DNA from 3 places in the Pelomonas lactea genome. Region 3 is predicted to be linked to each of the others. Evidence: riboswitches for the same ligand, from Rfam matches in the RefSeq annotation. Region 3 holds a riboswitch; each other region holds the start of a gene.
What was found. Region 3 has a riboswitch for S-adenosylhomocysteine ahead of ACG04Q_RS04960 (MFS transporter). Riboswitches for the same ligand answer to the same signal wherever they lie in the genome.
Positions count from the first base shown of each region.

Region 1: another riboswitch for S-adenosylhomocysteine. It lies ahead of metH (methionine synthase); the one in region 3 lies ahead of ACG04Q_RS04960 (MFS transporter).
Region 2: another riboswitch for S-adenosylhomocysteine. It lies ahead of ahcY (adenosylhomocysteinase); the one in region 3 lies ahead of ACG04Q_RS04960 (MFS transporter).

Region 1 is NZ_JBIGHX010000009.1:113,763-123,257, reverse strand. It holds gene ACG04Q_RS21630 (hypothetical protein) at 104-850, shown strand; gene ACG04Q_RS21625 (ABC transporter permease) at 852-1,631, opposite strand; gene ACG04Q_RS21620 (ATP-binding cassette domain-containing protein) at 1,628-3,727, opposite strand; gene ACG04Q_RS21615 (ABC transporter permease) at 3,740-4,408, opposite strand; gene ACG04Q_RS21610 (ABC transporter ATP-binding protein) at 4,405-5,289, opposite strand; gene ACG04Q_RS21605 (GntR family transcriptional regulator) at 5,286-5,633, opposite strand; gene ACG04Q_RS21600 (DUF2262 domain-containing protein) at 5,747-6,280, shown strand; gene ACG04Q_RS21595 (HD-GYP domain-containing protein) at 6,277-7,479, opposite strand; S-adenosyl-L-homocysteine riboswitch at 7,565-7,635, shown strand; gene metH (methionine synthase) at 7,654-9,495, shown strand, end outside.
Region 2 is NZ_JBIGHX010000009.1:186,461-195,955, forward strand. It holds gene ACG04Q_RS21925 (aldo/keto reductase) at 1-496, opposite strand, end outside; gene ACG04Q_RS21930 (AraC family transcriptional regulator) at 654-1,556, shown strand; gene ACG04Q_RS21935 (hypothetical protein) at 1,674-1,880, shown strand; S-adenosyl-L-homocysteine riboswitch at 1,986-2,066, shown strand; gene ahcY (adenosylhomocysteinase) at 2,140-3,558, shown strand; gene ACG04Q_RS21945 (TlyA family RNA methyltransferase) at 3,565-4,311, shown strand; gene metF (methylenetetrahydrofolate reductase [NAD(P)H]) at 4,308-5,141, shown strand; gene ACG04Q_RS21955 (OmpW/AlkL family protein) at 5,499-6,116, shown strand; gene ACG04Q_RS21960 (TonB-dependent receptor plug domain-containing protein) at 6,196-8,529, shown strand; gene ACG04Q_RS21965 (low molecular weight protein-tyrosine-phosphatase) at 8,685-9,152, shown strand; gene ACG04Q_RS21970 (MFS transporter) at 9,167-9,495, opposite strand, start outside.
Region 3 is NZ_JBIGHX010000002.1:122,722-132,216, forward strand. It holds gene ACG04Q_RS04945 (hypothetical protein) at 1-491, shown strand, start outside; gene ACG04Q_RS04950 (preprotein translocase subunit SecA) at 1,132-3,123, shown strand; gene ACG04Q_RS04955 (efflux RND transporter periplasmic adaptor subunit) at 3,120-3,941, shown strand; S-adenosyl-L-homocysteine riboswitch at 4,001-4,079, shown strand; gene ACG04Q_RS04960 (MFS transporter) at 4,092-5,279, shown strand; gene ACG04Q_RS04965 (DUF3616 domain-containing protein) at 5,269-6,201, opposite strand; gene ACG04Q_RS04970 (M24 family metallopeptidase) at 6,198-8,009, opposite strand; gene kynA (tryptophan 2,3-dioxygenase) at 8,061-8,891, opposite strand; gene kynU (kynureninase) at 8,894-9,495, opposite strand, start outside.

The DNA.
Region 1 (9,495 bases), on a different contig from region 3:
AACCGGGCGACCTGCGGGCCGCCACGTCCGCCCCATACGCCCCTTACGGCCTATACGCCCTGTCTTTTGGCAGGCCGGCGGGCGCCGTGCAGCATCGGCAGCCATGCGAACGCTGATCCTGACCGTCTCCGCCGTTGGCTTTGCGCTGTGTGCCGGGCTGCTGGCGCTGTCGTGGTTCGCGCCGCTGCAGGTGGAGCGCTGGGCGCGCGAGGCCATCGAGCACGACGTGCAGCGCCGGGTGGAGGCGCGCTGGCAGAGCCTGCAGCAGCCGGCGCTGCCGAAGGCCGCCGAGCGGCAGCTGCGCGAGCACGCCGAGGAGGTGGACCGCGCCCGCCGTGCGCTGGTGGCGCTGACCGTGGCCGAGATGCAGGACCCTGACTGCCCCTGCCGCCGCAAGCTGCGGGAGTTCACGCGCGGCGCGCTGGAGGATCGGATAGCCCGGCTGGGCAGCGTCACCGAGAAGCTGCGCCAGCTGGCGCAGGCCAAGTACGCCGAGGTGTCCGCCGCGCTGCTGCGCGAGCTGCGCATCTTCTCGGCCTGCAACGCGGCGGTGTTCGCGCTGCTGGGCGTCGTCGCCTTCATGCGCCGGCGCGCCACGCTGCAGCTGCTGGCCCCCACCCTCGTGTTGCTGGGCGCGGCGGCCGTGGTGGCCTGCGGCTACCTGTTCTCGCAGAACTGGCTGCAGACGGTGCTGCTCAGCGACTACGTCGGCTGGGCCTACGCGCCGTGGCTGGCCGTGGCCATCGCGGCGCTGGCCGACGTGGTGTGGAACCGGGCGCGTGTCTGCACGGTGCTGGTGAACGCCGCGCTGCTGGCCGTGGGTGCCGCGGCGGCCGCGGTGGCGTGCTGAGTCAGCCCCGGCGCCTGAGTCGCCACAGCGTCACGCCGCTGCACAGCACCGTGAAACCCAGCAGCACCGCGAACGCCATCTCCACGGAGATCCAGCGGAACTTGGCGACGCCGCCGGCGGCGAAGACGAGCTGGTTCAGGTGGAACTGCGGCCAGAACGGGGCCTGGAAGTGCAGCGATGCTGGAAGCGGGAAGAACAGGCCCGACAGGTACATGCCCGGCAGGTACAGCAGGTTGGCGTAGGCCGGTGCCGCCGAGCCGCTGGCCAGCGACCCCACCATCAGCCCCAGCGCGCAGAACGGGATGGCGCCGGCCACCAGCACCGCGCTCATCGCGGCGAGCTGGGCGGGGCTCAGCTGGGTCTGGCCGCCCGCGGCGGTGAGCAGCAGCAGGGGCAGGTAGGCCAGCAGGCCGCACACCACGCCCGCCACGATCTTGGCCAGCAGCCAGGCGCCGGGCGGCGCGGGCTGGGCGCGCTTGAGCGTCAGCAGCCCTTGCTCGCGCTCCAGTGCCAGCGACGGGCAGGTGGCGAACACGGCCGACATCGTCACCGCCAGCTGCGAGAAGCCGGCGAACATGAAGCGCGCGGCGTCGGGGTCGCGGGCCGTCATCTCGCCGGCCACGGCGAACGCGAACAGCGCGTACAGCGCCACCGGCAACAGAAACATCGGCAGCGCGAAGGCCGGCGTGCGCAGCAGGCGCACGAGCTCCAGCCGCATCTCGACGGCATAGGGCGACGCACGGCGCACGGGCGCCGCGTGGGCGTGGGTCAGCGTGTTCATGCGGCCTCCCGTGTCAGTTCGTGGAACGCGTCGTTGAGCCCGGCCTGCTTCACTTCCAGGCGCGAGAGCTGCGGGTCGGCGGCGAGCAGCCGGCGCACCACCGATTCGGCGTCGGTGGCGACGATGGCGAGCTGGTCGTGGTCGCCGCTCACGTCCAGCACGCCGGGCCAGCGCCGTACCTCGACGCCAGGCAGCGTCGTCACGCAGCGGATGTGCCGGCGCGACACCAGCGCGCGCATCTCGCCCACGCTGCCCTGCGCGATGACGCGGCCCTTGGCCAGCACGGCCACGCGCGTGGCCAGCGCCTCGGCTTCTTCGAGGTAGTGCGTGGTCAGCAGGATGGAACAACCCTCGTGCAGCAGCGCGCGGATGTGGGCCCACATGGCCTCGCGCGCCTGCAGGTCCAGGCCCACGGTGGGCTCGTCCAGGAACAGCAGCTGCGGCCGGCCGCAGATCGCCAGCGCGAACTGCACCTGGCGCTTTTGGCCGCCGGAGAGCTGGCCGTAGCGCCGGTCGGCCAGCGCGACGATGCCGGCGCGTTCCAGCGTCTGCGGCACGGTCAGCGGCTGCGGGTAGTAGCTGCAGGACAGGGCCACCAGCTCGTGGACCTTGAGGTCCTTCGGCAGCTCGACGTCCTGCATCATGACGCCCAGCCCCTGGCGCCTTTCGATCTCCTGCGGCGAGCCGCCCAGCAGCGTCACGGTGCCGGCGTCGGCATCCTGCAGCCCCAGCCACAGTGCGATGGCGGTGGACTTGCCGGCGCCGTTGGGGCCCAGCAGCGCCAGCAGCTCGCCGCGCTTGAGCTGCAGGTCGACGCTGTTCAGCGCCTGCAGCGGGCCGTAGTGCCTGGACACGCCGCACAGCGAGGCGACGATGTCGTCGTCGTTGCGCGCCGGCGCTTCGGCCGGCGCGGCGGTCCCGCGGCGCGGGTAGGCGCGGCCATTGAGCAGCCGGCCAATCGGCGTCGGGCGCACCAGCCACTGGTAGCTGAGCAGCAGCGGCGCCAGCGTGGTGGCGACGATGAATGGGTACTTCAGACCCCAGTGCAGCGGCCAGTCGCCCACCCACACCTGCAGCGCGGCCACCAGCGGCAGGTGCACGAGGTAGATCCAGTACGACGCGTCCGCGACGTAGCGGATGGCCGGGTGGTGGCCCGACAGGAAACGCAGCGCTGCGCCGGTGACGGCGAACGTCCAGCACCAGGCGGACGCGACGAAGGCCAGCGCGAACACGAACCTGGGTGTGTCGGGCATGGCGAACGGCGGCTGCGTCTTCAGCACGTACAGGCAGGTGGCCGACGACGCCATGGCCAGCAGCCCGTGCAGCAGCCAGCGGGCACGCAGCGCGGCCAGCGCACCCGGCGCACGCTGCACCAGCCAGCCGAATGCGAACGCCGTGCCGAAGCCGACGGTGGCAGGCAGCTGCGGCAGCAGCGACTGGTCGGGCGTGGGAATGCCGCCCGGCGGGAACCACGCCGGCATCGCCAGCAGCACGGCCGCCAGTGGCAGGCCCAGCGTCAACGCACCAGCCGGCCAGCGCACGGCGCCGGTCGTTAAGCGGTCGACGAGGCCGCGCAACCCCTGGCTCCGGTCCAGCCGCACCACGGCGCCGCGCAGCAGCAGCGCGCCGGCGTACAGCCACAGCAGCTGGTACAGGAACCACAGGTGCGTCAGCGGGAACGCGCCCGGTTGCTTGGGCATCTCGGGCATCGCCGGCGGCGCGCCGTGGAAGACCTTCTGCAGGCCCAGGTGCCAGACGAACGCGATGGCCGGGAACAGCAGCACCCAGCCCACCACCAGCGGCACCGCGATGCGCTGGCCGCGGTTGGCCCAGAAGCCGCGCGTGCCCAGCCGCTGGTGCAGCTGCCGCGCGAAGTAGCCGGCGATGAAGAAGAACAGCGTCATGCGGAAGCTGTGCGCGACGAAGCTCGCGTCCGCGAGGAACGGGCTGGGCGAGCGGTCGTTCATCGCCCACAGGCCCGGCGGCAGGCCGGGGATGAAGGACAGCGCCGCGTGAAAGGCCACGCCCAGCAACAGGGCAAAGCTCCGCACTGCGTCGAGGGCGTGCAGCCTCTCGCCGTTGAGTTGGGTGGTCATGAAGAATCCCTCCTAGAGGATGTCTCGCCGTCGCGCGGCGAAGAGCAGCGGCAGGGTGAGCGCCAGCAGCGTGGCGGCCAGTTCGGCGGCCAGCAGCCACCAGAACGGCGCGCCCCAGACCGGCTCGGGCTTGAGCATGTGTTCGCCCAGCCCCGGTATGCGGCCCACGCCCATCATGAAGAGCGAGACCGACATGTTCGTCAGGATGATGAGACCGCCCATCGCGGCCTCCGACGCGATGTGCAGCGCGCCGCACAGCACCACCGAGAAGTTCAGCAGCAGGAACGCGCACAGCAGCACGGCGTAGGGCAGCAGGCCGTCGGCGATGCCGGGCAGGGCTGCAACGAGGCCCAGCGCCGCCGCGCTCAGCACGCCCCAGGGCAGCAGGAAGCACGTCAGCAGCCCCAGCAGTTTGGCGCGCACGTAGTCGGCCGGCGACAGCGGCAGGCTGAGCATGAACAGCAGCGACCTGTCCTTGCGCTCCGACGACACGCCGAACAGCGCCAGCATGACGCCCAAGGCGATGACGGCCGTCAGCCAGACGATGAAGCCGATGTTGAAACCCACCTCGCCGGTGGCCGCCATCAGCAGGCCGGCCAGGCCCGCAGCGGTGCCGCCTGCGAGCAGCCAGCGGTAGGTGTGGAGCTCCTTGGCGATGAGCTGGCGCGTGAGCGGCGTCATGACGCGTGGGCCTCCTGGGTTTGCCGGCTGTGCATGACGGTGGCGACGAAGATCTCCTCCAGGCTCATGCGTTGCGTAGCCTGCAGCGGCAGGCCCAGACGGGCGACGAAGTCGTCCGAGAAGCCGTCGACGGTCAGCGTGGCCAGCGCGCCGTCGCGCTCGCAGCCGACGATCTCGGGCAGGTCGGGCAGGGCGCCGGCCACGCGCAGCTGCACGCGCCGCCAGCGCTCCAGGAAGTCCTCCTTGTCGTCCGACGCGACGACGCGGCCGCGGTCGATGAAGGTCAGCCGGTCGGAGATGCGCTCCACGTCCAGCGTGTTGTGCGACGAGAACAGGATGGACCGCTCGTCGTCGCGCAGCACGTCCATGAACTCGGCCAGCAGCTCGTGGCGGGCGACGGGGTCCATGCCCGATGTGGGCTCGTCCAGCACCAGCAGGCGCGGGCGGCGGGCCAGCGCCAGCAGCAGCAGCGCCTTGGCCTGCTCGCCGCTGGACAGTCGCCGCGCCGTCTGCCCGGCGTGCAGGCCGAAGCGCTTGAGCAGCGTGGCGGCGTAGCTGGCGTCCCAGCCGGGGTAGATGGACGCGACGAAGTCCATGTGCCAGGCCAGCGTGGCGTGCGGCATCAGCCGCATGTCGTCGCTGACGAAGCCGACCTGCGCCTTCGCGGCGGCCTGCTCGCGCGGCATGGCGTGGCCCAGCAGGCGGATCTCGCCGGCGTCGGCGGCGAGCAGCCCTATCAGCAGCCGAATCGTCGTGCTTTTGCCGGCGCCGTTGGGGCCGACGAGGCCCATGATCTGGCCGGGCGCCAGGTCCAGCGACACGTCCTCCAGCGTGAAGAAGCGGAACGCCTTGCGCACGCGGTTCATTTCGATGGCCTTCATTCGGCGGCCTCCTTGTCGTTCAGCGCGTTGCGCAGGCGTTCAACCAGTTCGGGTTCCGCGATGCCCAGCGTGCGGGCGATGCGGCCGGCGGCGGCGAGGTGGGCGTCCAGCTCGGCGCGGTGCACGGCCTGCGCGGCGTCCTGCGCGTCGGCGATGAAGGAGCCCTTGCCATGGCGGGTCACGATGACGCCCTCCGATTCCAGGTCCTGGTAGGCGCGCTTGACGGTGATGACGCTGACGCGCAGGTCCGCCGCCAGCGCGCGGATGGACGGCAGCTCCTGCCCCGCCGGCCAGTCCCCCGCGGCCACGCGCTGGCGGATCTGCTCGACGATCTGCAGATACATCGGCCGTGCGTCCGTCTGGGAGATGAAGAGGCTACTGTGCATATTGTGTATACACAGAATATATGCACAGTCGGGGGAATGCAAGCGGTTGCGCTGCAATACTCGCTGCCCTCATGAACTGGAACCGCCTTCGTCTCGCGTTGAAGCAGGTGCTGCATTGGCTTGCGCCCCAGCGGTCGGCGGAGCCGCTGGCCGTCAGCCACCCGGTGCTGGGCGAACTGGCCGGGACGGCGGACGAACTGCATGGCAGCACCGCGCTGGGCGCCCGTTCGCTCAAGCTGACCGTCCGGCGCGACGACCAGGCGATGGAGACCACATTGGCGCTGGCGGAGCAGGTCATCGCGCACCTGCCGGCCCTGCACGAGCGCAGCCTGCGCCGGATCGCCGACGGGTTTCTCGTTAGCTACAACGACGACTGGCGCGTGGGCCAGACGGTGGATGCCGACGGCCGACGGGTCCGTTTCGAGAACCCCGCGCTGTCAGCCGAGGCGTTCTGTGTCCAGTTCGCGCTGACCACGGTCGAAGCCGGCGGTTGCGACGTCGTGGCGCTCTGGTACGACTGCGGTGAGCTGTTCTGGGGCCACGGTTTCTGCGTCACGTCGTTCGACGGCGTGGCCGGCGAGCTGCACGCCGAGATGCTCGGCTAGAGCTTCAGCAGCGCGTCCAGGTTGATGCGCAGCTTCAGCTCCGCCGGCGCCAGGCTGGCGGCAATGGCCTGCGAGGCCAGCCGCGTGTCGCGTGGCACCGGGTTGCTCAGCGGGCTGCCGCTCTTGCCGATCAACGCGGCCACCAGCGGCTCGTTGGCGCTGAAGCCCCGTTTCACGACCATGCCCACCTCGCCGTTGGCCAGCCGAACGAGGCTGCCGGGCGGGTACAGGCCCACGGCCTTGATGAGGGCGGCGCCGGCCTCGTCGGGCTGGCCCAGCTCGTCCAGGAACACGGCCCGCGCGGCGGCGGCGCCGCTCATGGCCTGGCGGCTGCGGCGCGGCGACAGCCGGGCGCCGAAGATGTCGATGCGGCGCAGCAGCCGCGCCAGCTTCTCGCCGTCGCCGCGCGGCGCCAGCGGGCCGGCGCCGGCGTCGTGGTGCAGCCGCACGGCGGTCAGCCAGGCCTCGTTGGTGATGCCGGCCTGCGCCAGCCGGGCTGCCGCCCGGTCGCCATGGGCTTGCAGGGATTGGCGCTGCGCCGGGCTGGCCGGGCCGGTCTGGTTGGCCATGCGGTCGTGCACGTCGCTGGCGCCATAGTTCATCGTCAGCGCGGCGCCCTGCAGCGCCTCGCGCAGCGGCGCCGGCAACTGCAGCTGCTGGGCCACCAGGTCGCACAGCAGCAGGGTCAGCAGCGCGTGGCGGGCGCTGTAGTCCTCGTACGCCTGGCTGCTCTCGAACACCAGCAGCATCAGCGTCGCGTCGGGCTGGGCATGCAGCCGCTTCAGCGCCGCGTCGCGCAGCTGCGCCACGCGGCCGGGCAGGTCTGCCGGGGCAGCCTCGCGCAGCAGCGCGTGCGTGTGCAGCAGCAGGTCCGACCAGGCCTCGCGCGGCCCCAGCTCGACCTTGGTGGGGGCCGGCGTGTCCAGCCGGAAGCTGGCGTCGGCCTTGGCGATGTCGGCCAGCGGCACGCCCTGCATGACCAGTGTGTCCAGCCGGTGGGCGCGGGCGCGCTGGTATTCCATCGTGTCGGCCGAATTGACCCACGCGCCGCCGTCGATGAGGCCACGCACCTGTGGCGAGTCGCGCAGCGTCTGGCCGCGCGCGAACAGCAGCTGGCCGCCGGCGTCGTACAGGTCGTAGGGCAGTGTCATGCCCACGCGCAGCGTGCGCGCCGGGAGGGGAATGAGGTCGAGGGCCATGAAGCGCGGAATTCTGAAGCGGCTTCGGCGGGCGCAAGCCGATCTTGAGCCACGGCGAAGGGGTGGCTGCGTAGAATTCCCGGCTTCATCCGAGGAGCGCTGCGACGGGTTTTCACCTGCCAGGCTCGGATTCCTCCCCAACGGCGCTCATCGAACCTCCGAACGAGTCCGTCGATGACCATCGCCCCGCCCCCCCTGAAGCTCTCCGGCCTGGAGCCCGTCGCCATCGGCGCCGGCACGCTGTTCGTCAACATCGGCGAACGTACCAACGTCACCGGCTCCAAGGCCTTCGCCCGCATGATCCTGGCCGGCCAGTTCGAGCAGGCGCTGGCCGTGGCCCGCCAGCAGGTCGAGAACGGCGCGCAGGTCATCGACGTCAACATGGACGAGGCCATGCTGGACAGCCAGGCGGCCATGGTGCGCTTCCTGAACCTGATGGCCAGCGAGCCCGAGATCGCCCGCGTGCCGGTGATGATCGACTCGTCCAAGTGGAGCGTCATCGAGGCGGGCTTGAAGTGCATCCAGGGCAAGGGCATCGTCAACTCCATCTCGCTCAAGGAAGGCGAGGCCGAGTTCAAGCGCCAGGCCAGGCTGGTCAAGCGCTACGGCGCCGCGGCCGTGGTGATGGCGTTCGACGAGCAGGGCCAGGCCGACACCTTCGCCCGCAAGACCGAGATCTGCGCGCGCGCCTACCGCATGCTGGTGGACGAGGTGGACTTCCCCCCCGAGGACATCATCTTCGACCCCAACATCTTTGCCATCGCCACCGGCATCGAGGAGCACGACAACTACGCCGTGGACTTCATCGAGGCCACGCGCTGGATCAAGCAGAACCTGCCCGGCGCCAAGGTGTCGGGCGGCGTGAGCAACGTGTCCTTCAGCTTCCGCGGCAACGAGCCGGTGCGCGAGGCCATCCACACCGTGTTCCTGTACCACGCCATCCAGGCGGGCATGGACATGGGCATCGTCAACGCCGGCATGGTGGGCGTGTACGACGACCTGGACGCCGAACTGCGCGAGCGCGTGGAAGACGTGGTGCTGAACCGCCGCCCCGACGCCGGCGAGCGCCTCATCGAGATTGCCGACCGCGCCAAGAGCGCCGGCAAGGACGACTCCGCCCGCCTGGCCTGGCGCGCGGGTGACGTGAACGCCCGCCTGAGCCACGCGCTGGTGCACGGCATCACCGACTTCATCGTCGACGACACCGAAGAAGCCTGGCAAGCCATCAAGGCCACCGGCGGCCGGCCGCTGCACGTCATCGAAGGCCCGCTGATGGCCGGCATGAACGTCGTCGGCGACCTGTTCGGCCAGGGCAAGATGTTCCTGCCGCAGGTGGTCAAGAGCGCCCGCGTGATGAAGAGCGCCGTGGCCCACCTCGTGCCCTACATCGAGGAAGAGAAGCGCCAGCTGGAAGCCGCCGGCGGCGACGTGAAGCCCAAGGGCAAGATCGTCATGGCCACGGTCAAGGGCGACGTGCACGACATCGGCAAGAACATCGTCACGGTGGTCCTGCAGTGCAACAACTACGAGGTCGTCAACATGGGCGTCATGGTGCCGGCCCAGGAGATCCTCAAGAAGGCCAAGGACGAGGGCGCGGACATCATCGGCCTGTCCGGCCTGATCACGCCCAGCCTGGAAGAGATGCAGCACGTGGCGGCCGAGATGCAGCGCGACGACTACTTCGCGTCGCGCCACATGCCGCTGCTGATCGGCGGCGCGACGACCAGCCGCGTGCACACGGCCGTGAAGATCTCGCCGCACTACGAGGGCCCGGTGGTTTACGTGCCCGACGCCTCGCGCGCCGTGGGCGTGTGCTCCGAGTTGCTCAGCGACGAGCGCGCCGCCGCCTACATCGCGGAGCTCAAGGCCGACATCGAGAAGACCCGCGCGCTGCACGCCAGCAAGAAGCAGACGCCCCTGGTCACGCTGGCTGCCGCCCGCGCCAACGCTGCGCCGCTGGATCTGAGCCGCGTGCCGCCCGCCCCGAAGTTCACCGGCCGCCGCGTGCTGAAGAAC
Region 2 (9,495 bases), on a different contig from region 3:
TCGTCGCGGCCGAGGCTTCGGACAGCCCGAGGTGGCGCACCTTGCCGGCCTTCACCAACTCGGCCATCGCGCCGACGGTCTCCTCGATGGGTACGGTCTTGTCGACGCGGTGCTGGTAGTAGAGGTCGATGTGGTCCACGCCCAGCCGGTCCAGGCTCGCATCGCAGGCCTGGCGCACGTAGGCCGGGCTGCCGTCGATGCGGGTGACGGCGCCGTCCGTGCTGCGCACATGGCCGAACTTGGTGGCCAGCACGACCTCGCCGCGGCGCGCCAGCAGCAGGCGCCGCAGCAGCCGCTCATTGGCGCCGATGCCGTACATGTCCGCGGTGTCGAGAAAGTTGATGCCGATGTCCAGCGCACGGTTCAGCACCGCCAGCGACTGCTCGTCGTCCGCCGGGCCGTAGAAATCGGACATGCCCATGCAGCCCAGGCCCAGGGCAGAGACCTCGGGGCCGGTGGTGCCGAGGCGGCGGCGGGGGAAGTGGGTTTGCGTCATCACGGAACTCCTTGCGTGCATCGTCAACGGAATGGCGGCAGCTTAGGAAACGCGTGCCGCTGCCGCCCAGCACAAAGCTGGCGCATGATTGCCCGATCCTCCGCGCCCTCGGCCGGCTTCGCCCCGGAGCCACCGCTGCGTTTGCACAATCGGCCGCATGCCAACCGACGACGACCTCCAGGCCCTGCGCGCGCGCACCGTTGCGCTTGCGCTGGCGCATGCGCCTGCCGACGGGCACCACGCGACCGCCCTGCCCTGGCTGCGGCTGATCCGCGCCAGCGCGCCGGCGTTGCCGGTGCCGGCCATCTATGAACCCGGCCTGGTGCTGGTGCTGCAGGGCCGCAAGCAGGCGCGGCTGGGCGACCGCGTCGTCGACTACGACGCCATGCAGTGCCTGCTGGTGCCGGTGACGGCGCTGCCGCGCGGGCAGGTCGTGGAGGCCAGCCTCGACAAACCCTATGTCTGCCTGCGGCTGAGCTGCGAGACGCAGGCGCTGGCCGAGCTGCTGCTGGACGGCGACGCGGCCACGGACGCTGCGGGCGCCGACGCCGGCCTGCACGTCGCGCCGGTCACCGCGCCGCTGCTGGACGCCGCGCAGCGGCTGCTGCAGCTGCTGCACAGCCCGCAAGACCTCAAGACGCTGGCGCCGCTGGTGCAGCGCGAGATCTTCTACCGGGTGCTGACGGGGCCGCTGGGCCCGCGGCTGCGCGCGCTGGCGCAGGGCGACGGCATGGCACGCCGGCTCAACCGCGTCATCGAGCAGCTGACGCGCCGCTTCGCCGAGCCGCTGTCCATCGCCGAGCTGGCGGCGCTGGCGCACATGAGCCCGTCGACGCTGCATCAGCGCTTCAAGCAGCTGACCGCGCTGTCGCCGCTGCAGTTCCAGAAGTCGCTGCGGCTGCAGCACGCGCGCCGGCTGATGCTGGCCGATGGGCTGGACGCCGCGAGCGCCGCGCACCGCGTCGGCTACGAGAGCCCGTCGCAGTTCAGCCGCGAGTACCGGCGCCTGTTCGGTGCACCGCCGCGCATGGACGTGGGCCAGCTGCGCGGCGGCGGCTGAGGTGGGCCTGTGTCAGCACCGGCGCTGATACAGGCCCTGCCGGCGCCCACCACGCTGTGCCTTGGCGGACCTGCGGCCGCTGCCTATCGTGGCAAGCACTCACCGATGGACCGCCCGATGCCACCCGCCACCCTGCAACCCGCCCACTCTCCCCTGCCCCTGGCGCCCCTCCGCTGGCTTGCAGGGTGGGCGCGGTGCTGGCGGCGCGACGACGCGCCGGCACCGACGGACCTGCACGGCGTGACGGACCTCGCCGGCCTGGAGCGGCGTCTGCGCCAGCTGGAGCGCGGGCGGCCGGACCGCTTCGCGCCTCTGCCGCGCTGAAGCGTCTTGAGGTCGGCGAAGTTCGGCGCCCCGCGCGACGATTTGTTGGCACCCGGCGGCACCGGTGGATTGCCACGACACCGGGCGGGCTGGATAGAATCTGCGGCTTCCGAGGAGCGTTGCAACCTCAGCACCCCTTGAGGCCAGGCTCGGAATGTTGACCCCCTGCAACCGCGCTCACCCGCTGACCTTAGGTCGGGGTGAGGCCTGAACTCCCCCGCACCCGTCGTCAGCGGCTTCATTCCCTGAAGGAGCCGACATGACCGCCAACCTCCCCGCCCACATCGTCAAGGACCTGTCGCTGGCCGACTGGGGCCGCAAGGAAATCAAGATCGCCGAGCACGAGATGCCGGCGCTGATGGCCATCCGCAAGGAGTACGCCGCGTCGCAGCCGCTCAAGGGCGCGCGCGTCGCCGGCTCGCTGCACATGACCATCCAGACGGCCGTGCTGGTGGAGACGCTGCAGGCGCTGGGCGCCGAAGTGCGCTGGGCCAGCTGCAACATCTTCTCGACGCAGGACCACGCCGCCGCCGCGCTGGCTGCCGTCGGCACGCCCGTGTTCGCCTACAAGGGCGAGACGCTGGAAGACTACTGGGACTACACCCACCGCATCTTCGAGTTCGCCGGCAAGGGTGAGCCGGGCGAAGGCCCCAACATGATCCTGGACGACGGCGGTGACGCGACGCTGCTGATGCACCTGGGCCAGAAGGCCGAGAAGGACCTGTCCGTGCTGGCCAACCCCGGCAGCGAGGAAGAGCGCATCCTGTTCGCGGCGATCAAGAAGAAGGTCGCCGAGGACGCCACCTGGTACACCCGCAAGAGCGCCGAGATCATCGGCGTGACGGAAGAGACCACCACCGGCGTGCACCGCCTGAAGGAAATGGCCGCCAAGGGCACGCTGCTGTTCCGCGCCATCAACGTGAACGACAGCGTCACGAAGAGCAAGTTCGACAACCTCTACGGCTGCCGCGAATCGCTGGTGGACGGCATCAAGCGCGCCACCGACGTGATGGTGGCCGGCAAGATCGCCGTCGTGGCCGGCTACGGCGACGTGGGCAAGGGCTCGGCACAGGCGCTGCGCGCGCTGTCGGCCCAGGTCTGGGTGACCGAGATCGACCCCATCTGCGCGCTGCAGGCGGCGATGGAAGGCTACCGCGTCGTGACGATGGAGTACGCCGCCGACAAGGCCGACATCTTCGTGACCACGACCGGCAACAAGAACGTCATCCGCCACGAGCACATGGCCGCGATGAAGAACAACGCCATCGTCTGCAACATCGGCCACTTCGACAACGAGATCGACGTCGCGTCGCTCGAGAAGTACCAGTGGGAAGAGATCAAGCCGCAGGTCGACCACGTCATCTTCCCGGACGGCAAGCGCATCATCCTGCTGGCCAAGGGCCGCCTGGTGAACCTGGGCTGCGGCACGGGCCACCCGAGCTACGTGATGAGCTCGTCGTTCGCCAACCAGACCATCGCGCAGATCGAGCTGTTCGCGCACAAGGACAACTACAAGGTCGGCGAGGTCTACGTGCTGCCCAAGCACCTGGACGAGAAGGTCGCCCGCCTGCAGCTGACCACGCTGAACGCGCAGCTGACCGAGCTGACCGAAGAGCAGGCCGCCTACATCGGCGTGGACAAGGCCGGCCCCTACAAGCCGGACACCTACCGCTACTGATCGCCGATGCGCGCTGACCAGCTCCTCGTCGCCCAGGGCCTGGCCCCGACCCGCTCGGTGGCCCAGCGCCTCATCAGCAACGGCGCCGCTGAATGGGCCTCGCCCACCGGCTGGGCCACCCTGAAGAAGGCCGGCGAGGACCTGCCCGAGACCGCGCAGCTGCGTGTCACCGATGACGCGGAGCTGCGCTACGTGTCGCGCGGCGGGCTCAAGCTCGAAGGCGCGCTGGACCGCACGGGTTTCGACGTCTCGCACCACACGGTGCTGGACGTCGGCCAGAGCACCGGCGGCTTCACCGACTGCCTGCTGGCCCGCGGGGCGCGCCATGTCGTCGGCGTGGATGTGGGCCATGGCCAGCTGCATGCGCGGCTGCGGGCCGAACCGCACGTGACGGCGCTGGAAGGCGTGCACGTGCGCGAGCTGGGGGCGTTGCGAGCGCACGCGCCCACGGGCGGCTTCTCGCTGATCGTGGGCGACCTGAGCTTCATCTCCATGGTGGGCAGCCTGCCCGAGCTGCTGCCCTGGCTGGAGGCGCACGGCCACCTGCTGGTGCTGATCAAGCCGCAGTTCGAGCTGGGCCCGCAGGCGCTGGACAAGCGCGGCCTCGTCAAGGACGAGGCCGACTACCCCCGCCTGGAAGCCCGCGTGCGGCTGGCCTGCACGGCACTGGGCCTCCAGGTGCTGGACTACTTCGACAGCCCCATCACCGGCGGTGATGGCAACCGCGAATTCTTTCTACACGCGTCCCGATGAACACGCCCGTCTCCTTCGAATTCTTCCCGCCCAACACGCCCGTGGGCGTCGAGAAGCTCAAGACCGTCGTGCAGGAGCTGGGCGCGCTCAAGCCCCAGTACTTCAGCGTGACCTACGGCGCCGGCGGCTCCACGCGCGACAAGACGCTGTCGGCGGTGATGGACATCGCCGGCGCCGGCTTCGACGCCGCGCCGCACCTCAGCTGCGTGGGCTCCACGCGCGAGAACATCGCCGAGATCCTGGCCACCTACCGCGAGCGCGGCATCCGCCGCGTCGTCGCGCTGCGCGGCGACCTGCCCAGCGGCACGGCCACGGCGGGCGAGTTCCGCTACGCGTCGGAGCTGGTCAGCTTCATCCGCGAGACCCAGGGCAAGGACTGGCACATCGAGGTGGCCGCCTACCCCGAGACGCACCCGCAGCAGCGCTATGCCGCGCGCGACCTGCAGCACTTCGCCGACAAGATGCGCGCCGGCGCCGATGGCGCGATCACGCAATTCTTCTTCAACGCCGACGCCTACTTCCACTTCGTCGACGAGGCGCGGCGCCTGGGCGTCACGCAGCCGATCACGCCGGGCATCATGCCCTTCCACAACTACGGCCGCATTGCGCAGTTCGCGCAGCGCGACGGCATCGAGATCCCGCGCTGGGTGCAGATGAAGATGGAAGGCTTCATGGACGACGCGGCCAGCATCCGCGCGTTCGGCCTGGATGTGGTCACCAAGCTGTGCGAGCGCCTCATCGCCGGTGGCGCGCCGGGCATCCACTTCTACACGCTGAACCAGAGCGCGCTGACGCTGGCGTTGTGCCAACGCCTCGGCAAGAACAGTTGACCCCTCGCCCCGCCCGCCCCGCTGAACGCGGGCGGTCCGGTCGGTCTTGCAGACCGCGCAGCCGACGGAGCGGCTGCCCTTCGGCAGGCACGACAAGTCCTCAGGACTTGTCCTGTCCGGCCTCAGCCCCCAAGGGGACGGCGATGCTTGCCGGATCGACCGGCAAGCACATCGCCCACGGCGGGCCGGCTAGGGAGCGGCCCGTCGCTCGGCCCGCTCACAAAGCTTGATCCACCGCAAGCTGCAGCACTGACCGCCGCGCCGCCGCGCGCGACCTTGTGTTGCCTCAAATCGCGCCGGGCGTCCGGCGCGTTCAATGACTTCATCGGGACACGTCCCATTCACCAGGAGTCATTGATGAAGTTCTCCCCCGCCCTCCGCCTGGCCGCCATCGCTGCCGCCGCTGTCTTCGCCCTGCAACCCGCGCAGGCCGAGGAGGGTTCGCTGATGGTCCGCGTGCGCGCGCTGCACCTGGACTCGGCCAACAAGGACAGCACCGGCCTGGGCCTGTCCATCAACAACAAGACGTTCCCCGAGGTCGACTTCAGCTACTTCATCACGCCCAACATCGCGGCCGAGCTGATCCTGACCTACCCGCAGAAGCAGAAGCTGTACTCCAACGGCACCGAGATCGGCTCGCTCAAGCACCTGCCGCCCACGCTGACGCTGCAGTACCACTTCGCCCCCAACGCCACCTTCCGCCCCTACGTGGGCGCCGGCGTGAACTACACGAACTTCTCGTCCGTCGAGTTCGCGCCCGCGGTGCAGGCGGCGCTCAAGCCCGGCATCAAGCACAACAGCTTCGGCCTGGCCGCCCAGATCGGCGCCGACGTGGAGATCACGAAGGGCACCTACCTGAACTTCGACCTGAAGAAGGTGAACCTGGGCACGACCGTCTATTCCAACGGTGCATCGGCCGGCAAGTTCAAGGTCAACCCGACGCTGGCCAGCGTGGGCCTGGGCTGGCGGTTCTGATCACACCGCTCGCGGGCGCTCATGTAAATGAGCGCTTTACGTGAGCAGGTGTTAACGGGCTCCGCAAGAATGCGCGGCCATGAGCCGCCTCCTCCTCGCGCTGGCCGCGCCCTGTCTCTGCGCCGTCAGCCTGCCGGGTGTGGCCCAGGCCCCGACGCCCACCCCGCCTGCCCCAGCGGCCACGCCGGCCACGCCGGCCGCACCGGCCGCACCGGCTGCGGCGCCGGCACCGGCCGCCACGGGCAACAAGCTGGACCGCGTGGAGGTCAGCAGCGGCCCGACGGCCAACAGCCGTCGCCGCAACAGCACGGCCAGCAAGATCGTCATCGAACGCGAGGACCTGGAGAAGTACGGCGACGTCGTGCTGGGCGACGTGCTGCGCCGGCTGCCGGGTGTGACGCTGGGCGGCCGCCCTGGCCGTGGCGGCGACATCCGCATGCGCGGCATGGGCGGCGGCGCCACGCAGATCCTCATCGACGAGGAGCGCCCGCCGCCGGGCTTCGCCGTGGAGGACTTGCCGCCCGACCAGATCGAGCGCATCGAGATCTACCGCGCCCCCACCGCCGCCACCGGCACGCGGGCCATTGCGGGCACCATCAACATCGTGCTGCGCGAGCCGCTGCAGAAGTCCAACCACGAGGTGCGCGTGGGCCTGGGCTGGGACCGCAACGAGCCGCAGGCCGACGCCAGCTGGACCCGCAACCTCAAGTGGGGCGGCCCCAACAACGACGAGTTCGTCGGCGCCATCTCCACGAACGGCGCCGTGCGCCGCTTCTTCAACAACGTCGACTCGGGCAATCGCCGCACGGACACGCAGACCGGCGAGGTCGTCGAGCAGAACACGCAGCTCGGCACCAGCGAGAACCAGAACACCAGCCTGAACGGCAACGCCCGGCTGCGCTGGAAGTACAGCGACACGCTGAGCTTCAACCTGACGCCGTCGTTCTTCCTGTCGCAGAGCGACGGCAGCAGCCAGTTCAACTCCGAGGGCACGCGGTTTCGCGACGTGCATACCCAGAACGACGCGCGCAACCACCATCTGCGCCTAAACATGTCGGCCGACTACCGGCCCCAGCTGGGTGAGAGCTTCAACCTGCGGCTGGGCACCGGCACCACCAAGAACACCCGCCGCAGCGACCGCCGCGACACGCAGACCCTGGCCGGCGTCACCACCGACCGCGCGCAGCAGGACCGCAGCACGGTGGAGGAAGACCAGACCAGCCTCGGCGGCCGCTGGAGCCTGAAGACCGCCCAGGAGCACCAGTGGGTCACCGGCGCCGAGGCCGAGCGCAGCCAGCGCACGCAGGTGGTGGACACGCTGGTCAACGGCGCGCCGCTGCCGGGCCTGGCGCGCTTCGGCAACCTGCTGGCCTCGCGCAACGAGCGCTTCGCGGCCTTCACGCAGGACGAGTGGAGCCCCAGCAAGCAGTGGGCGTTCTACGCGGGCCTGCGCTACGAGCGCATCGCCACCACGGCCGCCGCGGCGGGCATGCTGCCCGAGACGCGCAACGTCTCGCAGGTCACCTCGCCGCTGTTCCACATCCTCTGGAAGCCCGCAGCCTTCCCCAAGGACCAGGTGCGCCTGGCGCTCACGCGCAGCTACCGCGCGCCCAACCTCAACGACCTGGTGGCGCGCCCCACCATCAACACCACCTACCCCGACGGCCCCAACTACCAGACCCACGCCGACCGCGCCGGCAACCCGGCCCTGAAGCCCGAGCTGGCCACCGGCGCCGACCTCAGCCTGGAACACTGGCTGCCCACCGGCGGCATCATTTCGGGCAGCGCCTTCCTGCGCGACATCAAGAACCTGATCCGCAGCGACGTGCAGCTGGAGACGGTGAGCTGGGACAGCGCGCAGCGCTGGGTCAGCCGGCCGCGCAACCTCGGCCGCGCGCAACGCATGGGGATGGAGTTCGAGTTCAAGGCCCGCATGGACGAGCTGTGGGAGGACGCGCCGGCCGAGCTGCAGATGATGCTGCTGCGCTTCAACGCCGCCGTCTTCAAGAACAGGGTGCAGGGCCTGCCGGGCAACAGCAACCGCATCGACCAGCAGCCGCGCGGCAGCCTGAACTTCGGGCTGGACCACCGCTGGAAGGCCTGGGGGCTGAGCTTCGGCAGCGGCTTCAACGTGAACTACGTGCCCGCCAGCCGCGAGCAGGTGACCGAGACGCTGCGCCGCGACCAGACGGCCCGCCACCAGTTCGACGCCTACCTGTCCTGGAGCAGCGGCTCGGTGCGCGACGGCATCAACTGGCGGCTGTCCATGGCCAACCTGCTGCCGCGCGACGCCGAGGACAGCTCGGTGGGCACCAGCATCAACAGCGTCACCCAGCGCGAGTACCTGACCGAGAGCTGGTCGCGCAACAAGACCTTCCGGGTCATCTCGCTGCGCGCCGACATGCGGTTTTGAAGGCGCCCCTCGCCCAGACCCGCTCTGCTGAACGCAGGCGCGTCTAGGCGGTCCCCCGAGGGGACGGCGATGCAAGCGGCATTGAGCCGCTTGCACATCGCCTGCGGGCCGGCTTGGGGCGGCTCGGCACCGGTCCGCTGGAAAATGCAGCCCGTATGACGATCCGACGCATCCTCTTCTTCTGCATGGGCAACATCTGCCGCAGCCCGACGGCCGATGGCGTCATGCGCGCCAAGCTGGCCGCGGCGGGGCTGGACGTCGAGGTGGACTCCGCCGGCACGCATGGCTACCACGTCGGCGCGCCGCCGGACGAACGCAGCCAGGAGCATGCGCGCAAGCGCGGCTACGACCTCAGCCCGCTGCGCGCCCGCCAGCTGGTGGCCGCGGACTTCGACCGTTTCGACCTTGTGCTGGCGATGGACGGCGACAACCTCGCCCACGCCCAGAGGCTGTGCCCGCCGTCCCGGCGGCAGCGCCTGAAACTGCTGCTGGACTACGCGCCGCACCTCGGCCAGCGCCATGTGCCGGACCCGTACTACGGCGGCGCGGCCGGGTTCGAGACCGTGCTGGACCTGGTGGAAGCCGCCTGCGACGGACTCATCGCGGCCGAGCTACGCCGCTGACCCGCGGCCTGCGCTCAGGCGCGCGCGTGCACCGGGCTGTCCTTGGGTGCCAGCTTGTTGTTGCCCCAGCACTGCTCGTACTTCCAGCCGGTCAGCTCCTCCGCCACGGCGCGGGCCTCGGGCGGCGCGTCGGCGATGCGGCCGCCGGCCTTGATGCGGTCGATCTCCGCCAGCAGCACCGCGTGGTTCTGGCGGTCCAGCTTCATCTGGTAGGTGTAGTAGATGCCGCCCAGGCCCAGGCCGATGACGCCCAGCGAGAACACGCCGACGATGGCGTTGACGGCGCTCTCCGGCTGCGCGGCCTGGCCGGACAGGAAGCCGAACTCGCCCAGCACCCAGCCCA
Region 3 (9,495 bases):
CTCGGCTGGTCGTGCGCGCCGAGGCCGCGGGCGTGCTGTTGCTGACGCGGCCGGATGACCTGGCGGGCCGCTTCTTCAAGCGCGGCGAGGTGCTCGGCCACCTGGACACCGCCGGCCCGCCGCGCGTGCGCGTCGTGCTGCCGCAATGGCAAAGCGCGGCGGTGCAGGGCATCGAGGTGCGTGCGCCGCAGCAGCCCGGGCAGAGCTTTGACGCCAGGCTGGTTCGCAGCGTGCCGGCCGCGGCGCGCGAGCTGCCCAGCCCCGCGCTGGGCACGGCGGCGGGCGGCGACATCCCGCTCGACCCGCACGACCCCAAGGGCTTGCAGGCGTTGCAGACGCTGTTCGAGCACGAGCTGCAGCTGGGGCAGGACATGCCCTACCGGCAGATCGGGGCACGCGTGCTGGTGCGGCTGAAGCATCCGGCCGAGCCGGTGGCGGTGAGGGCGTGGGAAGGGCTGCGGCGGCTGTTCCTGTCGCATTTCCAGCTATGAGTGCGGGGCTGGCTTCTCGGTGCTTTGACTTGTCGCCCAGGCCCAGCCGGGACGTCGCCCCGGCGGGCGACCTTCTTTTTGAGCGACCAAAAAAGAAGGCAAAAAGTCGCCCCCGACCGCGACGCCCCTGCGCTGCGCTTCGGGGTGCCCTGCGGTGCTCGCGGCTTGCAACCCCGCGCAGAACTCCCTTCGCTACGCTCCGGTCAGACAGCTGCGCGGAGTCAGTGCTTGATGCGCGCTGCGCGCGCGGTTGCAAGCCGCTGTGCTCCTCGGCGTCGCTAAAAGGGGGGTGAATGAACAGCCGAACCCCAACAGCCCGACAGCCAACAGCCAGGCCCGCAAGCCGGCTGGCGCCGGCTGCTCGGGTTGCCCCCTTGAGCACCGCCGAGCAACGCAAGACCCGAAGCCCGCGAGCGCAGCTCGCCTCGACAACTGACTCACGACGATTGTTTGAGCAGAGCGTAGCGGCGCGAGTTCGGCGTGGGGCTTCGGGGCTTGTGTTGCTCGGGCACCCGAGCGCAGCGAGGGCGGTGCGGTCGGGGGGCGTTTCTTTGCCTACTTTCTTGTCGACACAAGAAAGTAGGTCGCCCGCCGGGGCGAATTCCCGGCACGGTACTCACGCGGCAACGAGCAGTCACGCATGAGCACAGCCGCCACCCTCCCTCTGGACATCGGCGAATCCCTCGCCCACGGCATCTTCCCCGAGCGCCGCGACGTCGACGAGCCCGTGCACGACCGCTTTGCCCGCGGTGTCCTCTGGCGGCTGAAGCGCCGCCTCATCCCCGCCGTACCCACGCTTCGCAAGATGGCGCAAGCCGCCGGCGAGCTGGAACAAGAGATCCAGCAGCAGACCGACGACGAACTGCGCCGCCGCCTGTTCCGGGCCGCGCCTGCCGCCGTGCAGGCCGGCAAGGCGCAAGGCCTTGCCGAAGTGATGGCCCTCGTTCGCGAAGGCGCCCGCCGCGCGCTCAACAAGCGGCCTTTCGACACCCAGCTGATGGGCGCCGCCGTGCTGCTCGAAGGGCGCCTGGCCGAAATGCAGACCGGCGAAGGCAAGACGCTCACCGCCGGCCTGGCCGCCGCCATCGCCGGCGCTGCCGGGCTGCCCACCCATGTCGTCACCGTCAACGACTACCTCGCCCGCCGCGACTGCGAGCTGATGCAGCCGCTGTTCGGCTTCTTCGGCATGACGGCCGGCGTCGTCTGGGCCACGCTGGAGCACGAGGCCAAGCGCGTGGCCTACCAGCGGCCCATCACCTACTGCACCAACCAGAGCCTGGTGTTCGACTACCTGCGCGACCGCGTGTCAGCCGGCGGCCGCGTCAGCCCGGCGCAGATGCAGGCGCGCCTGCTGCACGGGCGGCTGCCGCAGCCGTTGTTGCTGCGCGGCCTGCACTTCGCCATCGTCGACGAAGCCGACTCCATCCTCATCGACGAGGCACGCACGCCGCTGATCCTGTCCGAGAAGCAGGGCAAGCCGCCGGATGCCACCGACTACCAGCAGGCGCTCAGGATCGCCGCGACGTTGAAGCTCGGCGAGCACTTCGGCATCGACGCCGCCCGCCACAGCCTGCATTTCGAGGCCGCCGGGCTGCCCGCGGTGCGCGAGGCAGCGGAAGGCCTCGGCGGCATCTGGGGCGTCGCGCGCGGCCGCGAGCATCTCGTCGGCCAGGCGCTGCGCGCGCTGCACCTGTTCCACCGCGACCAGCATTACGTCGTCATCGACGGCACCGTGCAGATCGTCGACGAGTACACCGGCCGCGTGCTGGAGGGCCGCAGCTGGGAGGGCGGGCTGCACCAGATGATCGAGGCCAAGGAAGGGCTGGACCTGACCGAGCCTGCGCGCACGCTGGCGCGCATCACCTTCCAGCGCTTCTTCTGCCGCTACCTGCGCCTGGCCGGCATGACCGGCACGGCCGCCGAGGTGGCGCCGGAGCTGAACCAGGTCTACCGACTCGATGTCGTGCGGCTGCCCACGCACAAGCCCGACCAGCGCATCACGCACCCACCGCGCCTCGTGCGCACGCAGGCGGCCAAATGGGCGGCGGTGCGCGAGGCCATCGCGCAGCAGCTGGCGGCCGGCCGGCCAGTGTTGGTCGGCACGCGCTCGGTGAAGGCCTCCGTCGCGCTCTCGGACGAACTGGGGCCGCGTCAGGTCCACCGGGTGCTGAACGCGCGGCAGGACCAGGAGGAAGCCGACATCGTCGCCAGCGCCGGCGAGCCCGGCGCGGTGACGGTGGCCACCAACATGGCCGGCCGCGGCACCGACATCCACCTCGACGACCGCGTGCGCGAGAAAGGCGGCCTCGCCGTGCTGCTGACCGAGTTCCACGACTCCGCGCGCATCGACCGCCAGCTCGTCGGCCGCGGCGCCCGCCAGGGCGACCCCGGCGTCGCGCTGGCCATCGTGGCGCTGGACGACGAGATCTTCACCGCCCATGCCGCCACGCTGCAGGCGCTGCTGGGCCGCCTCTTTGCCGGCCGCGACGAACTGCCCGGCTGGGCGCTGGCGCTGCTGCGCCGCGCCGCGCAAGGCCATGCCGGCCGGCTGCACGCGGCCATGCGCCGCCGCACGCTCAAGGCCGACCGCCAACTCGACAATCTGCTCGGATTCGCCGGAAACCAGATATGAGATTGCTTCCGTTCCTGCTGCTGCCCGCCGCCGCGCTGGCGCAATCGACCAAGCCCGCGGCGCCCGCCGCGCCGGCCGGCTACGACTGCCTCATCGAGCCCAACCAGCGCATCGAGATCCGCAGCCCCACGAACGCGCTCATCGACAGGATCCTCGTCGAGCGCGGCAGCGCGGTGAAGGCGGGCGATACGCTGGTGCTGCTGGACGGCAGCGTCGAGCGCGAGGCGCTGGCCGGCGCGCAGCAGCGTGCCGAGTCCGAGGCCGAGCTGCGCGTGGCCCGGGCCCGCGCCGACTACGCGCGCGAGAAGTTCCGCCGCCGCGAGGACCTGCGCGAGCAGCACTACATCACCGCGCAGGACCGCGACGAGGCGCAGGCCGAGCTGCGCGTCGCCGAGGCCGAGCTGGCGCTGGCGGTGGACAACCGCCGCCTGGCCGGCATCGAGTCGCGCCGGCTGGACGCCGTGCTGAAGCAGCGCGCGCTGAAGGCGCCGTTCAGCGGCGTCGTCACCGACCGGCTGCAGAACCCTGGCGAGCTGGCCTTCACCGGCGAGGGCTCGCGGCCCATCCTGAAGATGGCGCAGACGAACCCGCTGCGCGTGGAGGTGGTGCTGCCGGTGTCGGTGCTGGGCCAGATCAAGGCCGGCCGCCCGGCCGAGATCACGCCCGAGGCGCCGCTCAAGGGCAGCTGGCAGGCGCAGGTGAAGGTGGTGGACCGCGTGATGGACTCCGCCAGCGGCTCGTTCGGCGTGCGGCTGGAGCTGCCCAACCCGGGCGGCGACATCCCGGCCGGCGTGCGCTGCAAGGTGCGCTTCCTGTGACGAACGGCCCGCGCCGGGACGCCTCCTAGAATTCGCACCGCGCCGTGCTTCGGCGCCGTCCCGCCGAGGGGTGCTGCGACGGAGGTGAGCCCTCCGCCACGCTCGGCGCGGACGATGGATCAAGGGCGCCCTTTGTGAAAAGGGTTGTCCGTGTCTTCGTCATCTTCCGCGTCCATACGCACCATCCTGCCGCTGGCCTTCGTCACCGGCGTCAGCATGGCCGCGATGGACCTCTACCTGCCCGCCGTGCCCGCGCTGCAGACCGGCCTGGGCATCAGCGTGTCGCTGGCGCAGGCCACCGTCGCGGTCTACCTCGCCGGCCTGGCCGGCGCGCAGCTGCTGTGGGGCGAGCTGCTGAACCGCCTCGGCCCGCGCCGCAGCCTGCAGATCGGCCTGGCGCTGCTGACCGTCACCAGCCTGGGCTGCGCGCTGGCGCCGGGCATCGAGATGCTGCTGTTATTGCGCCTGTTGCAGGGCGTGGCCGCGGCGGCGGCCACTGTCGTGGCGCCCACGGTCGTGCGCGCGACGCTGGGCGATGCCGACGTCGTGCGCGGCATCGCCGCCATCTCCATGGTCGAGGCCATCGTGCCGGCGGCCGGGCCGGTGCTGGGCGTGCTGCTGCTGCAGGTGACGGACTGGCGCGGCACCTTCTGGGTGCTGGCGGCGCTGTCGCTGCTGGTGCTGCCGTGGGTCGTCCGGATCGCGCCGCGCCAGCTGCCTGGCCTGGACCTGGCCCATGACGCCAGCTACGCGGGCATCCTGCGCAATCGCCACTACGTGCGGCTGGCGCTGTCGCATGCGCTGTGCATCGGCGCGCTGCTGACCTTCCTGGCCAGCGCCCCGCAGCTGTTGCAGCACACGCTGGGCCTGGGCGGCAACGCGTTTGCGCTGCTGCAGGTGCTGGGCGTCGGGTCGTTCATGCTGGGCGCGTCGCAGTCCGGCCGGGTGGCCAAGCGGCTGGGCCATGCGCGCGCGGTGAAGCTGGGCAGCACGGTGCAGGTGGTGGCCTGCGCGCTGGCGCTGCTGACCGCGTGGGTTTCCGGGGCGCCGCCCTATGCCGTCGTGGCGGCCTACTGGATGTGCTTCTGCGGCGCGCTCGCCATCCGCGGGCCGGCCACGTTTGTCGACGCGCTGACCGTGCCGCCCGCGCAGATGGGCCGCGCGACGGCGCTGCTGGTGCTGGCGTTGCTGGCGGCCGGCGCGCTGGGCACGCAGGTCGTCGCGCCCTTCCTCGGCGACGCGGACAGCGCGGTACCGGTGTTCTGCGGCGTGCTGGTACAGCTGCTCGCCAGCGCGGCGCTGGTGTGGCGCTACCCCGTGCTGCCGGTCAAGGCCTGAGGTCCAGCGCGCGGAAGGCGCGCTTGCCCTTGTCCGCGTCCTTGCAGGCCTTCTTGCCGACCATCACGCCGCCGTCGTCGCTGAGCAGCGTGACCCGCCCGTCGGGCCAGGCGAACAGCGCCTCGGGGCGCAGCGAGCCCAGGTCGGCCTTCACGGGCGTGGGCGCGTCGCCGGCCTGGCCGCTCCAGCGGAACAGTGCGAACGTGCCGTCGTCGGCCGGCGGGCCGGCGGCAATCAGGTAGGCGTTGCCGACGCGTTCGATGGAGCGCACGCCGCGGCCGCCCAGGTCCAGCCGGATGACGGCACCGAACCGCGCCGGCCCGCGCCCGTCAACCAGCTCGGCCGGGTTCAGCAGCGGGATCAGCAGCGCCCGGCCCTGCGGGATCGGGTTGCGCAGCCCGATCAGCAGGCTGCCGTCGGCTGCGGTGGCCAGGCCCTCGATGTTGAAGCCGCCGTCCGCCTCGGCGGCCCGCGCGGCGGCGTCCGCGAGCTTCAGCGGGGCCAGCGACGGCGCGGCCAGCAGGTCATCCAGCAGCCGGGTGTACGGCTTGCCGGCCGGTGCCACCGTGTCGCCGCGGATGTCGGTGGCGAAGAAGCGGTGCCGGTCCTCGCGCAACTCGCCGCGGCTGTTGCGGGCATGCGAGCTGATCCAGTAGATGCGGTCGCCGCGCTGCGCGGCGCCTTCGAGGTCGGACTCCTTCTTCGCGCCGAGGAACTTGTCCAGGTCCACCTCGCCGACGCGCTTCGCGTGGCCCTGCCGGTAGACGGTGAGCCGGTTGTGCTCGTCGTCGGCGACGATGAAATGGCGCTCGTCCAGCGCCACCGCGGCGGAGGCGTCGCACAGGCCGTCGTAACGCGCCGGCGCGGCCTGCGCCGTGGCCGCGCCGGCCGCCACGAGCAGCAGCGCGGCCAGCGCCTTCACAGCGGTTCGGTCCGGGCCAGCAGCCAGGCCAGCGCCGGGCCGCTCACCAGCGGCTGCAGGCGTTCGCGCACGGTGGCGTGGTAGCCGTTCAGCCACGCGATCTCGTCGGCACGCAGGAGGCTGCGGTCAATGCAGTCGGTGGCGATGGGGCACAGCGTGAGCGTCTCGAATTCGAGCATCTCGCCGAAGGCGTTGTTCTCCGGCGTCTCGACGGCGACGTTGAGCACCAGGTTCTCGATGCGCACGCCCCACTGGCCCGGCCGGTACAGGCCCGGCTCGATGGACGTGATCATGCCGGGCTCCATGGCCATGGCCGGCTCCGCGATGGCCTTGCTGATGCTCTGCGGGCCTTCGTGCACGTTCATGAAATAGCCGACGCCGTGGCCGGTGCCGTGGCCGTAGTCCAGGCCATGCTCCCACAGCGGCGCGCGGGCTATCGAATCCAGCATGGGGCTCAGCGTGCCACGCGGGAAGCGGGTGCGCGACAGCGCGATGGTGCCCTTCAGCACCAGCGTGTAGTCGCGCTTCTGCGCGGCGCTGACGCTGCCGATGGGCCACACGCGGGTAATGTCCGTCGTGCCGCCAAGGTACTGGCCGCCGGAGTCGATCAGCAGCAGGCCGTCGCCGTCGATGAACGCGAACGACTCGGGCAGCGCGCGGTAGTGGGGCAGGGCGCCGTTGGCCTGCCAGCCGGCGATGGTGCTGAAGCTCAGGCCGACGAAGCCCTTGCGCTGGCGGCGTCGGGCCGACAGCTTCGCGTCGACATCCAGCTCGCTCCAGCGCTCGCCACGCGCCAGCGAGGCCTCGAACTCGGCATAGAACTCGCACATCGCCGCGCCGTCCTCGGCCATGGCGTCGCGGATGAACACCGCCTCGGCCGGCGTCTTGCGGCTCTTCAGCAGCGTGCTGGGGTTGATTTGCTCGACGACCTTGACGCCCGCCGCGGTGGCCTCGCGCAGGCCCAGCGTCACGCGGCGCGGGTCCACCAGCAGCGTGGCGCCGGCGGGCAGCGCGGCCAGCGCCGGGCGCGCCGCGTCGTAGGGCGCGAGCTGAATGCCGTCGGCGGCCAGGCGTGCGGCCACATCGGCCGGCACCTTGCCATCGGCGATGAAGAGGCGGCCGCCGGCCGCATCGAGCAGCAGGTGGGCGATGAAGACGGGGTTGCACTCCACGTCGCTGCCGCGCAGGTTCAGCAGCCAGGCCACGTCGTCGACGGTGGACACGAGGTGGTGTGTCGCGCCGATGCCGGCCATCGCGGTGCGCACGCGGGCCAGCTTGTCGGCGCGGCTGACGGCGGCCTGCGGCGGCAGGTGTTCGTAGACGGGCTCGGTGGGCAGGCCGGGGCGGTCGTCCCAGGCGGCCTGCACGAGGTCCAGGTCGGTGCGCAGCGTGATGCCCTTGCGCGCCAGCGCGGCGCGCAGCGCGTTGGCCAGCGCCAGGCCCAACACCTGGCCGTCCACGGCCAGCACTTCGCCGGGCTGCAGCTGGTTGGCGATCCAGTCGATGTAGATCGTCGACGCGCCGGAGGCCATCTTCTCCAGCTGGATGCCGCTGCCCGCCAGCTGCGCCTCGGCCTGGGCCCAGTAGCGGCTGTCGGCGAACAGCGCGGCGCGGTCGCGCGTGACGACCAGGCTGCCCACCGAGCCGGTGAAGCCCGACAGCCACTCCCGGCCCTGCCAGCGGCCGGGCAGGTACTCGGAGAGATGCGGGTCGGCGGAGGGCACCAGTACGGCATGGGCGCCGGCGGCGGTCAGGGCATCACGCAGGCGCTCAATGCGCAGGCGGGTCTCGGAGGTGCGGGTGTCCATGGTGGCGGACCTTTTCAACTGGAGCGGTGGGCGGATTTTAGGTTTGGGCGCTCAAAGCTCCGTTCGTAATGCCCACAGCTCCGGGAACAGCACCACGTCCAGCATCTTGCGCAGATAGCTGACGCCGCCGGTGCCGCCGGTGCCGCGCTTGAAGCCGATGACGCGCTCCACGGTCGTCACATGCCGGAAGCGCCACAGCCGGAACGCGTCCTCCAGGTCCACCAGCTCCTCGCCCATCTGGTAGAGGTCCCAGTGCTGCTGCGGATCGCGGTAGACGGTCAGCCAGGCCTGCTTGACGCCTTCGTCTGCGACATGCGGCTGGGTCCAGTCGCGGTCCAGGTTCGCGGCGGGCACGGCGATGCCGCGGCGGGCCAGCAACTTCAGCACCTCGTCGTACAGCGACGGCGCGTCATACGCCGCCTGCACCTGCGCCAGCAGGTCGGGCCGGTGCTCGTGGGGCTTGAGCATCGCGGCGTTCTTGTTGCCCAGCATGAACTCGATGCGCCGGTACTGCGCGCTCTGGAAGCCGCTGCTCTTGGCGAGGTAGGGCCGCACGGCCGAGTACTCGGGCGGCGTCATCGTGGCCAGCACGTCCCAGGCGTGCACCAGTTGCTCCATGATGCGCGACACGCGGGCCAGCATCTTGAAGGCCTCGTGCAGCCGGTCCGCGGCGACGTGGGCGACGGCGGCATGCAGCTCGTGCAGCATCAGCTTCATCCACAGCTCCGAGGTCTGGTGCTGCACGATGAAGAGCATCTCGTTGTGGTCGGGCGAGAGCGGCTTCTGCGCGGTCAGGATGGCGTCGAGCTGCAGGTAGTCGCCGTAGCTCATGTCGCGCGAGAAGTCGAGCTGCGCGCCGTGGTGTTCGAGGGTCTGTGTCACGGTCAGGTCACCTTGGAGCGGCTGGTGAACTGCGGCGCGTTCCACGAGCCGCTCTCGACGATGCCGGCCAGCACGTCGACGGCATGCGTCACGTCGGCGAAACCGTTGTACAGCGGCGCGAAGCCGAAGCGCAGCAGCTCGGGATCACCGGCGCGGAAGTCGCCGATGACACCCTGCGCGATCAGCGCCTGCATGACGGCGTAGCCGTCCACGCCCTGGGCCAGCGAGAACGACACCTGGGAGCCGCGCAGCGCCGAGTCGCGCGGGGTCACAATGGCTGCACCCGGCACGCGGGCCTCCACGCTGTCGATGAAGGCCTCCGTCAGCGCCAGCGACTTGGCGCGCAGCGCCTTCATGCCGCCCAGCTTCTGCGCGGCATCGAAGACGTCCAGCGCGGTGTCCAGGCCCGACATGGCCAGCACCGGCGGCGTGCCGCACTGGTACTGCTGGATGCCGGGCGCGGGCAGGTACTCGCTGTCGAAGTCGAACGGGTGGGCATGGCCCAGCCAGCCGGTCAGCGGCTGCCAGACCTGACCCTCGTGGCGCGGGTGCATCCACACGAAGGCCGGCGCGCCGGGGCCGCCGTTGAGATATTTGTAGCCGC